DNA from 2 places in the Fructilactobacillus ixorae genome. Region 1 is predicted to be linked to the other one. Evidence: a T-box and tRNA genes for the amino acid it is inferred to sense, from the RefSeq annotation. Region 1 holds a T-box; the other holds one or more tRNA genes.
What was found. The T-box of region 1 lies ahead of M8332_RS02530 (valine--tRNA ligase). A T-box ahead of a tRNA ligase gene usually reads a tRNA of that ligase, here a tRNA-Val.
Positions count from the first base shown of each region.

Region 1 (3,383 bases):
CCAAAGTTATACTTATCGTAGTTTTCTCGCACGTGTGCCACCGTACGGTTCAGCCGTGCCAAGATCCACCGGTCCGCCAGATTCCATTCGGAAGCGGATGGGAGGGTCGGCTTGGTCATCTCACCTAGGTTCATAATCACGTATCGACTGGCGTTCCAAATTTTATTCACAAATTTCCACGAGCCGTCCATCTTATCGTAACTGAACCGTTCGTCCTGTCCGGGAGTCGTTCCCGTTGATAGAGACCACCGGAGGGCATCCGCCCCGTACTGGTCAATCACATCCATGGGATCAATTCCGTTTCCGAGGGACTTACTCATTTTCCGACCCTGTTCATCCCGAATAAGGCCGTGCAACAGCACGTCCTTGAACGGCCGCCGGGCCGTAAAGTGGAGACTCAAGAAAATCATCCGGGAAATCCAGAAGAACACCAAGTCATACCCCGTGACCATCGTTGATGTCGGGAAGTACCGTTTAAAATCGGGAGCATCAGTATCCGGCCAGCCCATCGTCGTAAAGGGCCATAATCCAGACGAGAACCAGGTATCCAACACATCCGGATCCTGAACCCAGTTTTCCGGATCCTTCGGGGCTGTTTCACCAACATACATTTCCCCGGTTTCTTTGTGATACCAAGCAGGAATCCGATGTCCCCACCACAACTGCCGCGAAATTACCCAATCGTGGACGTCTTCCATCCACCGACTAAAGGTCTTTTCAAAGCGTTCAGGTACGAAGTTAACGGCATCATCAGTCTGTTGGTTTTTCAACGCGGCTTCTGCCAGGGGCTTCATTTTAACAAACCACTGGGTTGAAAGCCGGGATTCCACCTGCACTCCAGTCCGTTCGGAGTGGCCAACCGAGTGCACGATTGGTTCTACCCGCAACATTGCTCCTTCAGCTTCCAAGTCCTTGGCAATCGCTTCACGCGCAACAAACCGGTCCATTCCCTCGTATTTGCCAGCGTTTTCGTTGAGCGAGGCATCCTCATTCATCGTGTTAATTTCGGCTAAATCGTGGCGCTTTCCAACTTTAAAGTCATTGGGATCGTGAGCCGGCGTGATTTTAACCATTCCCGTCCCAAACTCCGGATCAACGTAATGATCAGCAATAATGTGAATTTCTCGGTTAACTAATGGGACGATTACCGTTTTACCTACGAGCTCCTGGTACCGCTCATCACTTGGATTAACGGCGACCGCTACGTCCCCAAACATGGTTTCTGGCCGCGTGGTGGCGATTTCAATGTAGTCCTTGCCATTAAAGGTCGTGTCCCCAGTAAATTGGTACTTAACGTGGTAAAACGCGCCCTGATCATCTTGGTGTTCAACCTCAATGTCTGACAAAGCCGTTCGCGCTTGGGGATCCCAGTTAATGATGTATTTAGCCCGATAAATCAGTCCTTGATTGTAGAGGTCTACGAACACCTTGCGTACGGCCTTTGAAACCCCGTCATCGAGGGTAAAAGTTTCGCGATCGTAATCAAGTGAGAGGCCGAGCTTCGCCCATTGTTCGTGAATCGTAGCAGCAAACTTATCCTTCCACTCCCAAACCTGTTGGATGAACCGTTCACGACCAAGGTCATAGCGAGAAATCCCTTTCTCCCGTAACATGGCCTCCACTTTAGCTTGAGTGGCAATCCCCGCATGATCCATGCCCGGCAGCCACAGGGTATCGTAGCCTTCCATCCGCTTTTGCCGGATTAACATATCCTGCAAGGTCGTATTCCACGCGTGCCCTAAATGGAGCTTACCCGTCACGTTTGGTGGGGGCAACACGATTGAATAGGGTTGGGCCTGTTGGTCACCACTGGGTTTAAAAACGCCCTCGTCAACCCATTTTTGGTACATCCCATGCTCTACGGCATGGGGATCAAATTTCGTTGACATCTCAGTTGTTGCTTCTGCTGTTTGCTTGTCCATGCAATCACCTCATTTATTGATCTTTCCGAGTTACAAAAAAAGCACCCGTCCCTACAATAGGACGAATGCTCGCGGTACCACCTAAATTGGATTATGATCTAATCCCAACTTAAACCAATAACGGTGGCACCCGTTGATACCAACCAAAGTTGCTATCCCTGCTCCCAAGCTACACAGTCTCCAGTCATTAAGAACTTCTCACTAGCGTTCTCTCCCTACAAATGACGACGCAGACTGCCTCTTGCTCACTGCATTTAGTATTCGTTCCATAATATACTTAACTTTCCCAAATTCGTCAACTACTTTTAAACGCAGCCTAGTACAGTTGTTGTAACGCGTTTACGGCAGCGGCATAATCCGGCTCGGAGGCAACCTGTGCTAACACTTCTTCGTAGGTAATCTGCCCTTCGGCATTTACCACAAACACCGCCCGCGCCAGGCGTTTAAAGCTGGGAATGTATAACCCGGTTGCCTTACCGAACGAGCCCGGTTCATCTGACAAAATCTCCAGGTTTTGCACGCCCTCAGCCGCACACCAATCGGTTTGTTCCGCGAGCCGATTGTTGGAGATCGTTACAAACCGGGCCTTTGGAAATTGATCTGCCTGCTGGTTAAATTTTTTGGTTTCTAGACTACAAACGTCCGTATTCAAATCTGGAACTGCACACAGCACCATAAGCTTGCCTAGTAAATCTGGTGCAGTAACTGGTTGGCCCTGATCATTAATCACCGTAAAATCGGGCAATAAATCCCCCACAGCGGGTGGGGTTCCTAATAACGATACCGTTTGCGCCATTAACTTCACTTGCATGGTTATTCCTCCTGGTTGTGTTCTCACTGACTTTTATAGTAGTTCAGCAAACACGTCTTCTTGGGCGTTGAGGTAGTCATCTCCAACGTTAATCTTGGTAACCTCAATCCCGGCCAGTGCCTCATTCATCAACCCATCGACGTCAATTAATTGCTCAAAGTTTCGGGTTTTTTCTAGATCGGGTTTGGTCTTTGGGGTGGGCGGCGTGAAAATCGTACAGCAATCTTCAAAGGGCATGATGGATAAATCATAAGTATCAATGTCTCTAGCAATTTTAATAATTTCCGTTTTATCCAGCGATAATAACGGGCGTAAAACTGGTAACGAAGTGACGTCGTTAATTACGCGCATGCTTTCCAACGTCTGTGAAGCTACTTGTCCCAGCGATTCTCCCGTAAAGACCCCGTTGCAGTGCCGGTCCAGCGTAATGGCAGCCGCCAACCGCAACATCATCCGACGCTGAATCGTCATCAGATACCCCTCGGGCACCTGTTCCTTCACGGTTTCTTGAACTTTGGTAAAGGGGACTTGGATAAAATCAATCGTGCCTCCAAAGGCGGCTAGTTTTGCTGCCAGATCCTTGGCCTTTGCAAGCGCTTGTTGGCTCGTGTATGGGGGACTGAAAAAGTGAATCATATCCACTTTAACAC
Region 1 covers NZ_CP097478.1:533,489-536,871, reverse strand. The annotation lists gene M8332_RS02530 (valine--tRNA ligase) at 1-1,922, opposite strand, end outside; T-box leader at 1,977-2,180, opposite strand; gene tpx (thiol peroxidase) at 2,239-2,733, opposite strand; gene thiI (tRNA uracil 4-sulfurtransferase ThiI) at 2,767-3,383, opposite strand, start outside.

Region 2 (3,383 bases), 410 kb from region 1:
GGCTGGATTTGAACCAACGACCTCCGGGTTATGAGCCCGACGAGCTACCAGACTGCTCTACCCCGCGATAATTAAAAAAATGACCCGTACGGGATTCGAACCCATGTTACTGCCGTGAAAGGGCAGTGTCTTAACCACTTGACCAACGGGTCATAAAAAACGGAGAAGGAGAGATTCGAACTCTCGCGCCGCTTACGCGACCTACACCCTTAGCAGGGGCGCCTCTTCAGCCACTTGAGTACTTCTCCATATGGGCCTAAGTGGACTCGAACCACCGACCTCACGCTTATCAGGCGTGCGCTCTAAACCAGCTGAGCTATAGGCCCAAAACAAAAGCGGGTGACGAGAATCGAACTCGCGACAATAGCTTGGAAGGCTATGGTTTTACCACTAAACTACACCCGCATAACATATTAAAATAATGAAACAAGTGGCGCGGGACAGAATCGAACTGCCGACACACGGAGCTTCAATCCGTTGCTCTACCAACTGAGCTACCGAGCCATGGTAAGCGGTCCGTACGAGACTCGAACTCGTGATCTCCTGCGTGACAGGCAGGCGTCTTAAACCGACTGGACCAACGGACCAAAATTGCGGGGGCTGGATTTGAACCAACGACCTCCGGGTTATGAGCCCGACGAGCTACCAGACTGCTCTACCCCGCGATAATTAAAAAGGAGGATGAGAGATTCGAACTCTCGCGCGATTTGACTCGCCTGACGGTTTTCAAGACCGTTCCCTTCAGCCAGACTTGGGTAATCCTCCATCAAACAAAAGCAATTATAACACACGAAAAATACGGCCGTCAAGTTAATCTTGACCAATGGATCTTGTAGGACTCGAACCTACGACCGGACGGTTATGAGCCGTCTGCTCTAAACCAACTGAGCTAAAGATCCAAGACCTAATCGCGGCGGAGGGAATCGAACCCCCGACCTCTCGGGTATGAACCGAACGCTCTAGCCAGCTGAGCTACACCGCGATTGATAGGTAATCATTACCTAAAATAGATATTAAAATATCTAATCGGGAAGACAGGATTCGAACCTGCGACCCCCTGGTCCCAAACCAGGTGCTCTACCAAGCTGAGCTACTTCCCGAAAAATGCACCTAGCAGGAGTCGAACCTGCAACCTTCTGATTCGTAGTCAGACACTCTATCCAATTGCGCTATAGGTGCATAAATGCCGAGGACCGGGATCGAACCGGTACGGTCATTACTGACCGCAGGATTTTAAGTCCTGTGCGTCTGCCAATTCCGCCACCCCGGCAAAAGGTGGTACAAAGCGGAAGACGGGATTCGAACCCGCGACCTCCACCATGGCAAGGTGGCGTTCTACCACTGAACTACTTCCGCATAATGCCGACTAGAGGATTCGAACCTCCGACCCCCTGTTTACAAGACAGGTGCTCTGCCAACTGAGCTAAGTCGGCATATGCATAACTATTAAAATAATGAGCCGTGGCAGGTTCGAACTGCCGACCCTCTGATTAAAAGTCAGATGCTCTACCGACTGAGCTAACGGCTCAATATGGAAGATACAGGGATCGAACCTGTGACCTCCTGCTTGTAAGGCAGATGCTCTCCCAGCTGAGCTAATCTTCCAAAACCGCGTGGCAACGTCCTATCCTCGCAGGGGGCGATCCCCCAACTACTTTTGGCGTGCTAAAGCTTAACTACTGTGTTCGGCATGGGAACAGGTGTATCCTTTAGGCTATCGCCACCACACGACTGAGTGAACTTCGTTCCCTCAAAACTAGCTAATATTATTTCCTGCTGAGTCACCATTGCACTTCTTTGGTTAAGTCCTCGACTGATTAGTATTAGTCCGCTTCACGTATCACTACGCTTCCACTTCTAACCTATCGACCTGATCATCTTTCAGGAGTCTTACTTCCATATAGGAATGGGAAATCTCATCTTGAGGCGAGTTTCACACTTAGATGCTTTCAGCGTTTATCTCATCCATACATAGCTACTCAGCAATGCGCCGGGCGGCGCAACTGATACACCAGCGGTATGTCCATCCCGGTCCTCTCGTACTAGGGACAGCTCCTCGCAAATTTCCTGCGCCCGCGACGGATAGGGACCGAACTGTCTCACGACGTTCTGAACCCAGCTCGCGTACCGCTTTAATGGGCGAACAGCCCAACCCTTGGGACCAACTACAGCCCCAGGATGCGATGAGCCGACATCGAGGTGCCAAACCTCCCCGTCGATGTGAACTCTTGGGGGAGATAAGCCTGTTATCCCCAGGGTAGCTTTTATCCGTTGAGCGATGGCCCTTCCATACGGTACCACCGGATCACTAAGTCCGACTTTCGTCCCTGCTCGACTAGTCAGTCTCGCAGTCAAGCTTGCTTCTGCCTTTACACTTACAGAATGATTTCCAACCATTCTAAGCAAACCTTTGAGCGCCTCCGTTACTATTTAGGAGGCGACCGCCCCAGTCAAACTGCCAACCAGACACTGTCTCCGAGCACGCTAAGTGCTCAGGGTTAGAGTGTTCACATAGCCAGGGTAGTATCCCACGGGTGCCTCCACCGAGACTAGCGTCCCGGTTTCAATGGCTCCTACCTATCCTGTACAAGCTATGTAAACACCCAATATCAAGCTACAGTAAAGCTCCATGGGGTCTTTCCGTCCTGTCGCGGGTAACCTGCTTCTTCACAGGTATCTTAATTTCACCGAGTCTCTCGTTGAGACAGTACTCAAATCGTTACGCCTTTCGTGCGGGTCGGAACTTACCCGACAAGGAATTTCGCTACCTTAGGACCGTTATAGTTACGGCCGCCGTTTACTGGGGCTTCATTTCGAGGCGTCGCCGAAGCTAACCTTTCCACTTAACCTTCCAGCACCGGGCAGGCGTCAGCCCATATACTTCATCTTACGATTTTGCATAAACCTGTGTTTTTGATAAACAGTCGTTTGAGTCTCTTCACTGCGGCTGACCTGACGGTCAGCACCCCTTCTTCCGAAGTTACGGGGTCATTTTGCCGAGTTCCTTAACGAGAGTTCTCTCGCTCACCTGAGGATACTCTCCTCGACTACCTGTGTCGGTTTGCGGTACGGGTAGTTAATTACTAACTAGAAGCTTTTCTCGGCAGCGTGACATCGGTTCCTTCTCTACTTTAATTTCGATCCTCATCATCGCTTGTCAACCCGGTCAGAAGCATTTCACTCCTCACCTGACTTACGATTTGAACATACCTTTCCAATCGTATGCTAAACCTAGCCTTCTGCGTCCCTCCATCGTTCCAACATAATTAACTAGTACAGGAATCTCAACCTGTTATCCATCGCCTACGCTTCTCAGCCTCGGCTTAGGTCCCGACTAACCCTGGGAGGACGAGCCTTCCCCAGGAAACCTTAGTCATTCGGTG
Region 2 covers NZ_CP097478.1:943,523-946,905, forward strand. The annotation lists tRNA gene M8332_RS04630 (tRNA-Met) at 1-67, opposite strand, end outside; tRNA gene M8332_RS04635 (tRNA-Glu) at 81-152, opposite strand; tRNA gene M8332_RS04640 (tRNA-Ser) at 161-248, opposite strand; tRNA gene M8332_RS04645 (tRNA-Ile) at 252-326, opposite strand; tRNA gene M8332_RS04650 (tRNA-Gly) at 335-405, opposite strand; tRNA gene M8332_RS04655 (tRNA-Phe) at 432-504, opposite strand; tRNA gene M8332_RS04660 (tRNA-Asp) at 513-587, opposite strand; tRNA gene M8332_RS04665 (tRNA-Met) at 592-665, opposite strand; tRNA gene M8332_RS04670 (tRNA-Ser) at 676-765, opposite strand; tRNA gene M8332_RS04675 (tRNA-Ile) at 825-899, opposite strand; tRNA gene M8332_RS04680 (tRNA-Met) at 909-982, opposite strand; tRNA gene M8332_RS04685 (tRNA-Pro) at 1,027-1,100, opposite strand; tRNA gene M8332_RS04690 (tRNA-Arg) at 1,106-1,179, opposite strand; tRNA gene M8332_RS04695 (tRNA-Leu) at 1,185-1,270, opposite strand; tRNA gene M8332_RS04700 (tRNA-Gly) at 1,285-1,356, opposite strand; tRNA gene M8332_RS04705 (tRNA-Thr) at 1,361-1,433, opposite strand; tRNA gene M8332_RS04710 (tRNA-Lys) at 1,456-1,528, opposite strand; tRNA gene M8332_RS04715 (tRNA-Val) at 1,533-1,605, opposite strand; rRNA gene rrf (5S ribosomal RNA) at 1,612-1,728, opposite strand; rRNA gene M8332_RS04725 (23S ribosomal RNA) at 1,798-3,383, opposite strand, start outside.
Region 2: it has a tRNA-Val gene. The T-box ahead of M8332_RS02530 (valine--tRNA ligase) is inferred to sense a tRNA for this amino acid. The anticodon was not compared.